One region of the Leptolyngbya sp. BL0902 genome, then DNA from elsewhere that is predicted to be linked to it. Evidence: predicted binding sites of a transcription regulator. Region 1 holds the regulator's gene; the other holds the start of a gene.
What was found. The regulator NtcA, encoded in region 1, controls nitrogen genes in cyanobacteria. The targets are predictions, from matches to a motif close to TTTGTANNNNNNNNTACAAA.
Positions count from the first base shown of each region.

Region 1 (3,971 bases):
CACCGCCATAGACTTTGGCCTCTGGAAAACGGCTGAGTAACCGCTGATTTCCACCCACATGATCGCTGTGATGGTGGGTGTTGAAAATGGCGATGAGATTTGCGCCATGCTGATCCAACCAGTGCAAAACGGGAGCCGCATCCCCTGGATCGACCACCGCCGATTGACGGGTGTTGGGATCGTGGAGCACAAAAATGTAGTTGTCCCGAAAGGCTCGCAGCCGATAAATATTCATCCCTAATTCCCCAAAGCCTCTCTATGTTTATAACGGTTTTTCATCGGGAGTTGTTGTGAGCTTAAAAGGCAGGCTAGTGGCCTAGATTGGCGAGTTCCATAAACATGACTTCCCACACCAGGCGGGGCTGCACGAAACGGCGCAGGTAGCCCTTGGCCTTTTCCAAGTGGGGCAACCACTGGGCGCTTTCTACGGGATAGGTTTGCCAATACCAGTTCAGCAGATAATCCAGCAGCCACAGTTGAGACTCGGTATCCAGGGTTTTGGCCACTTGACGGCCCTGGTCGAGGGCGGCACGGAGACTGCGGGGGGGCTGGTGCAGAGCTTGCAGGAGTTCGGTGGGGATGGCTTGTAATTGCTCATAGGCGGCAATGGCCTGTCCGGGACTGCCCTGGGCCATGGCCAGCACCTGGGGCTGGTTGAGAACTTCGGTTTGGCCCACCCGTTGCAGCACCGTGGTCAAGTCGTCCCCGTTTAACCGCTGAAAGGGAATGGTTTGGCAGCGAGACACCAGGGTGGGCAGCAGGGCTTGGGGGCCAGGGGCCAGCAGGATAATCGTGGCCTGTCCCGGTTCTTCCAGGGTTTTCAGCAGCCCGTTGGCAGCACCTTCGGCCATGGTTTCGGCGGATTCCAGCACCACCACACAGCGGGGCGATTCCAGCGGCGGACGGCTGAGGAATTGGGCAATTTGCCGCACCTGCTCTAGGCGAATTTGGGGCGCACTTTTGCGGGTAATGCCCTGTTCGGCGGCGGCAGAGGCGGAGACCAGGTTGCCCTGGTGCAGATAGGTGGGCTCCACCCAAAGCAGGTCGGGGTGGTTGCGCTGGGCAATGCGGCGGCGTTGGTTGGGGGTGGGATCTGGGCCTGTCAGTAGGTTGGAATCGGGGGCAAACAGCACTTCGGCAAAGCGTTCCGCTGCTAGCCGCCGCCCCACGCCATTTGGCCCCGCAAACAGGTAGGCCGGAGCCACCCGCCGCTGATCCACCGCCCTCGCCAGCAGAGCAATGGCCGTTTCTTGACCGACTAAATCGCCAAAAAGGGCTTGTACCATTCCGCCAAATAGTCCTGAACCACGGTATGAATCGCCGCCGCCACCGCATCGGCAGACTGTGCCCCGTCAATGGTAGCCCGTTGGTCTGGAAATTGCTGGGCCAGGGTTTCAAACCCCTGCTGCACCCGTTGATGGAAGGCCAATTCCGCCTGCTCCATGCGATCCTGCGCCCCCCGCCGCTGCGCCCTGGCGAGTCCCTGCTCCACATCGAGCTTCAGCCAAATCGTCAAATCTGGCACCAATCCCGCCGTCGCTACCTGATTGAGTTCCTGAATCAGCCCCAAATCTAACCCCCGACCATAGCCCTGGTAGGCCACGGTGGAATCGGTGAAGCGATCACACAACACCCAACTTCCGGCCTCCAGCGTGGGCAGAATCATTTCTTCGATATGCTGCGCCCGGTCGGCGGCGTAGAGCAACAGTTCCGCCCGTGGAGCAATGGCCACCTCCCCATAATCTTCCAACAAGAGCCGCCGCAGCCCTATCCCTAGGTCTGTGCCACCGGGTTCGCGGGTCGTCAGTAATTCGGGGATAATCCCCTGGTTTTGTAGCGCTTGAAAAGCCGCACTCTGCGCCAAACTTTCCCGCAACTGCTGAAGCTGGGTAGACTTGCCGCAGCCCTCCACCCCCTCAAATACAATTAGCTTTCCCCGCATAACTTACCCCGCACAGTTCCCCCCTCACACAAAGCCCGTAGGTTAGGGGCCACAACGCACAACCCAACACCCACAAGCCCAGCCATAACGGCAGGATTAACGGTGGGCAATGCCCACCCTACGGTAATAGGAGGATGGAATCAAGTTTGGTAGAGTGCATTCGCGGAGCAATGCACCACTGAGGAACTAGCACCATCAAGGGTCATAGGTGCCCTGATAGGTGCTGAAAAGGCGATACCCCGGCAAAACAACTGCAACACCAGCTTTGCTGTGAATAATGCCGGGATCGTCTTTTTCTGGCAAGCTGCCGCCCAGACGCAGCTTAATTGGCCCCAGCCACAGATAAAACCCAGGAATTAGGCAGTCAAGGCTGTAAGCGATGGCCTTTAGCGCGAGATCGGGGCTATCGGAACGCCGGGAGGGCTGCGACTTAGAATTATTAGTCAACATAGCACTGGCCTAACGGCTAAACGCTCACTATCAGTCTAAGCGCAGTCAGCCCTGACCCAAAACAGCCAAGGTTCATTTACTGATACTGATCTTTGAATAGACGACCGACCTAGGTAAACTGCTGGCTGAGATTCACAGGGTCGTGGACGGTGATTTTCTTTTTGTAGATGGAAATCATCCCTTCCTGGCGTAGATCCCCCAGCAGGCGGGTGACGGTGACGCGGGTGGAGCCGATGGCTTCGGCGATGGCCTGGTGAGAGAGTTTGAGGTCGATGGTGATGCCGTCTTGGCTGGGCACGCCAAAGTCGCGGCAGAGAATCAGCAAAAAGCTGACCAGGCGAGATCCCATATCCCGATGGGCCAGGGTTTCGATCATCATTTCCGTTTGCAGGATGCGGGAGGACAGCCCTCGCAGCATCACCATGGCCAGTTCGGGGTTTTCCTCTAGGGCTTGCTCCACCTGTTCGATGGGCACCGATAGCAGCTCAACCGGGGTGAAGGCGACGGAATGGTAGAAGCGGTCGGAGCGGTTTCCGGTAATCAGGGAGAGGACGCCGAATACGCTGTTTTCCCGCAGCAGGGCCACGGTAATTTCTTCACCCGCTTCGTAGACCCGCGATAGCTTGACGGCTCCTTTCAGCAGAAAGTATACCCGCTCCGCCGGATCTCCAGGGAAGAAAATCGTTTTGCCGCGCTCGTAAGACTCTACGACTGGAGGGAAAGCCCCGCCCGAAAGCTGGCGAAAGACATTGGCAAGCGGTTTATCTTGGGTCACTACCATAACGTTTTGCTAAGGCCATCACGGAAACTTCAGCTATTCCTGGGATCCCAGGACTCTTCAAATCCTTGTCCACCTAGAAATCGAGGGATGCTGCGACGTCAATGGATGGACAGCCCTTCTAGCATGGGGCACAGAGTAATGCAAGCGTTCCATGACTTTAGAACACTTAACCTTAACTACCTGGGACGCGTTTGTATAGTGGATTACTTTTTGGCCCTCGCCAGCTATTTTTTGCAGCCAAAGCCACAAAATTTTCAACTTTTTTTTGCGCCTCAAGGCAGAATATCCTCTGAAAAACACCCGGTCAACCTATCTCAACCAGCCTTAACACAAGGGTTTCAGGGATATCCGACTTTTTTGGTCGGGTATAGTTGGTAACGATTTGGTGGTCGTGCTACAGTTCGCTCAACGAAACGCAATGAAGGTCTGAGTAACCCATTCCCCAGGCGTTTCCATCGTTTAAGTTGTTGCAGTTACAGGTTTCTATTCCCATGACGCAGTCCCTCGAACGCCTTGTCACCCAGTCCGCCAAGACCCACGCCCCCACCTTCACCGGGCTGAAGTGTCGCGAGTGCGGCGAAATGTATGAAGCCACCGCTAAGCACGTTTGCGAAGATGTGTGCTTTGGCCCCCTGGAAGTCGCCTACGACTACGACGCCATTCGTCAGCGGGTGTCTCGCAGCAGCATTCAGGCTGGCCCTCTGTCGATCTGGCGCTACAAAGAGTTTCTGCCTGTCAGCACCGATGATGTGATCGACGTGGGCACCGGGATGACCCCCCTGGTGCGGGCCAACCGTC
Region 1 covers NZ_CP046155.1:3,812,100-3,816,070, reverse strand. The annotation lists gene gloB (hydroxyacylglutathione hydrolase) at 1-235, opposite strand, end outside; gene holB (DNA polymerase III subunit delta') at 309-1,286, opposite strand; gene tmk (dTMP kinase) at 1,259-1,942, opposite strand; gene GFS31_RS16945 (hypothetical protein) at 2,138-2,392, opposite strand; gene ntcA (global nitrogen regulator NtcA) at 2,502-3,173, opposite strand; gene thrC (threonine synthase) at 3,665-3,971, shown strand, end outside.

Region 2 (3,971 bases), 420 kb from region 1:
CTCCTCTGAATTGGCAACCCCGTAGGGCGAACTAGCGGCGGTTCCGGTGTAGATCGGCACCATGATGGTGCGACCATCAATGGTTACGGCTTTATGGTCGGAGGGGCCAGCGCCCCCCCGTCGGCCTTGGGCCCCCATCGATTCATCGACAATCTGCAACCCACGGGTCTGCAATTCCGTTAGGAGATGTTTTGGATTCATGGCAGGAGGAGGTGACGTTGGCGGTGATGTGGGCAGTCGGTAACGCTAGGCGTCATGTCAGAGAGATAGTTCGGTCTCAGCCGCCTGCGGGGGGGAAGCAGGAGAGACCATCGGATCACGATCTGGCTCCGGCGACCCCGTTTCCAGCAGCGACCAGGGCGCTTGATTCAGCCGCAGCTTCAGCAAATCTGGACGGGCATAGTGGCCCACGGCATCCATCATGCGCTTGCGCTTCGTGATCAGGGAAAAGTCGAGATCGGCAACTACCATGCCCTCGCCCTCAACAATAGGGTCGGCCAAGGGCACCCCCTCAGGGCTAATAATGGCGGTGTAGCAACCACCACTGAGCGCCTTGTGCAGCGCCGTATCTGGCGTAATCTGCGCCTTTTGTTCCGCCGTTAGCCAGCCCGTCGCATTCACCACAAAACAGCCGGACTCTAGGGCATGGTGGCGCATGGTCACTTCCATTTGGTCACTAAAGATTTGACCCACCATCGACCCCGGAAACTGCCCACAATGGATTTGCTCGTGCTGGGCCATCAAGGCAAAGCGGGCCAAGGGATTGTAGTGCTCCCAACAGGCTAGACTGCCCAAACGACCCACCTGGGTATCCGCAACCGTCAAACCCGTCCCATCCCCTTGCCCCCAGACCATGCGTTCGTGATAGGTCGGCGTGATCTTGCGCCGTTTCAGGGCAAGCTGGCCATCCGCATCAAACACTAGTTGAGTGTTGTAAAGCGAACCCGCATCCCGTTCTGTAACTCCCAGGACGATGACCATGCTGTAGGAGCGAGCGGCCCGCGACACCGCATCCACCACTGGCCCCGGCACGGTTACGGCCTCCTCGTAGAGGGTCATGTGGGGCTTACCCATCAAAACGGGGGGCGTTACAAAGGAGAAATAGGGGTAGTAAGGGACAAAGGTTTCCGGGAAGACAATGAGATTCACCCCGTCCTTGGCCGCCGCTGCAATGGCGTCTAAAACCTTTTCTGTGGTTCCCTCACGACTGTGCAGCACGGGGCTAATTTGAACCGCCGCCGCCCGAACAACCTGACTGTAATCCATGACAATACCCCCAGTAATAAACGCTATACGATGGAACCGAAGCAAGCCTATATCCCTGCTTCGGTTCCCCAAGCTAGAGCGTCCAGGTATTGAGGATAAAGGCTCCTTCTTTGCGATGCATAAGGATTAAATCCATTACATCAAGAGGATTAATGGGCCGAATACCCGGAATCAAAGAGGGTTCGCCATGACCATAGAGGGCTTGCAAGGCAAATCGACAGGCGTAAATTTTGCCCCCCTCTTCCATGATTTTAATCAACTGATTATTCATGGCTTGGTGCCCAGGAAAAGCTTCGTCTCCCAACTTGGGAAAACCACGCTGTAGCCCCAGCGTTACCCCAGGCCCATAGAGCAGAACAGATGTCTCAAATCCCTTCCGAATTAGGCGAGTGGCCTGCAACAAATTCACTAGGCCAATCGACCCCTCAAAGGCTACCGTATGAAAGGTAACGAGGGCTTTTTCTCCCGGATCGGCTTGGACATCCGGAAACACTTTTTCTTCGTAGTCCACCAAAAAATCGCCAGCCTTGTGGGCAGGAGCAGTAACCTCAGGCATTACAGTTGTCCTCAAAAACTAACAAACTTTGCTCAAGCCTAGATACAGGAAAGGGTTTGCACTAAATCACTCCTGCCTCTAGCGTTTGAATTTGAATCTTTCAAGATGGGTTCTTGTTAGTTAGCACCTTAAAATTCCGTAACGTCACAGCCTGTATCACAAACAACAAAGTTGTAGAGTCTGTGACTAGTGCCAGGGAAAACTGAACAACATCGAATAGAATCTGGGGTACGTGGGACATACCTATCAAAAGTGATAGGGTAATCTTCGCTAATTGTAGTCATATCTTGATAAAGAGAGCGGCGAGCCTCCCCCAACGTACTTATTTTGGTCGCGTTGACCAGCAGCAGCCCTAGTCATAGCCACAGTTACGGCTGTTTTGTGCTTCAAACTACAAGAAGCCAATGCTAAACCGCATAGCTTAATCTCAAGTCCTACGCCAACGACGAATTCACCGGAGATGGTCAAGGTTAAATACTATGCAGCATCACGCAGTCATCATTGTGGGCGGAGGGCAAGCGGGGCTCTCCATGAGCTACTGCCTCAAGGAACGGGGAATTGATCATGTCGTTCTGGAAAAGCATCGAATTGGTCATGCTTGGCGCAATCAGCGCTGGGATTCATTTTGCTTGGTGACGCCTAATTGGCAATGCCAGTTACCGGGATTTCCCTACCCAGGCCCTGATCCCCACGGATTTATGGCTAAAGACGAAATTGTGCAATACATTGAGGCCTATGCTCGCCACTTTAATGCCCCGGTACAGGAAGGGGTAACGGTTTCCAAAGTGCGGATGGAAGGTGGCAATAAGTTTTATCTCAACACCTCCGCCGGAGAGTTCACTGCTAATCAAGTGGTGATTGCCACGAGCGGTTACCATCGGCCTAAAATTCCGGCCTATGCGGAGCGCTTACCCGCAACGATAACTCAACTTTCTTCCTCACAATATAAAAGCCCTGAGCAGCTTCCTGAAGGTGGGGTACTCATCGTGGGGACGGGACAATCTGGCTGCCAAATTGCCGAGGATCTTCACTTGGCGGGTCGGCAGGTTCACCTCTGTGTTGGGGGGGCTCCCCGTTCTCCCCGGCGATATCGGGGACGAGATGTGGTGGACTGGCTGGAACAGATGGGTTACTACGATATTCCCATTGATAAACATCCCCAAAAAGAGGCCGTTCGCGACAAAACCAATCACTATCTCACCGGGCGTGATGGCGGACGGGAGATTGATTTGCGCCGTTTTGCCCTCGAAGGGATGAAGCTCTACGGACGATTAACGGCGGTTGAAAATGACCAACTGCGGTTTGATGACAGCCTCTCGCACAACCTTGACCAAGCGGATGCCGTCGCCGAAAGTATTAAACGCACTATCGATCAGTTCATTAGCAATCAGGAAATTGAGGCTCCAATTGAGCCACCCTATGAGCCCGTTTGGACACCCCAAGAAACGATTGCATCGCTGGATCTGACGACCGCCAATATCACAACGGTGATTTGGGCCATTGGCTATGATATGGACTTTAGCTGGGTAGATGTGCCCGTCTTTAATGGTAAAGGCTATCCCTGTCATGATCGCGGCATTACGGCGGTAGAAGGCTTTTATTTTCTAGGGTTGCCCTGGCTCTATACCTGGGGTTCTGGGCGATTTTCTGGCATTGCCCGCGATGCTTACTATGTGGCAGATCGCATCGTGATGACCGAGCGTCGAAAACATTCAACACAGTCCTTACTGGATCGATCACCGCTGCTAGAAGTCATCAATGATATGGCCTTGGGATCTTGATCTAACCCCTGTGATCCCTTTAAATTCATCCCCTAAATCCACCCTTGGGCAACCGCTTGGTAAACCCCCTGGTAACGGTTTTTGGCCTTCAGCTTGGCCAAGCTATTGTTAATATGGAATCTCACCGTACTTTCGCTGATAAATAGGGCTTGGGCAATAGCGCGGTCACGCTGTCCATCCGCCAGTAAGGCCATCACCTGTTGCTCACGCTCCGACAGGAGCGGCGCAGGATCTGGATGGCGTTCCACGGGATTCTGTAGAGCTTGGTGAATGAGGGCGCGTAGATCCTCTGCCGTACTTCTAACGTCCATGACAGCGACCACGCCCGCCGGAACACTTCCCTTGCCCTGGTTGACCCACACCACAGG
Region 2 covers NZ_CP046155.1:3,388,347-3,392,317, forward strand. The annotation lists gene GFS31_RS14995 (MSMEG_0568 family radical SAM protein) at 1-201, opposite strand, end outside; gene GFS31_RS15000 (Nit6803 family nitrilase) at 259-1,266, opposite strand; gene GFS31_RS15005 (MSMEG_0572/Sll0783 family nitrogen starvation response protein) at 1,340-1,822, opposite strand; gene GFS31_RS15010 (MSMEG_0569 family flavin-dependent oxidoreductase) at 2,302-3,603, shown strand; gene GFS31_RS15015 (GAF domain-containing protein) at 3,636-3,971, opposite strand, start outside.
Region 2: the regulator NtcA is predicted to act here: its motif matches at 2,201-2,220, upstream of GFS31_RS15010 (MSMEG_0569 family flavin-dependent oxidoreductase).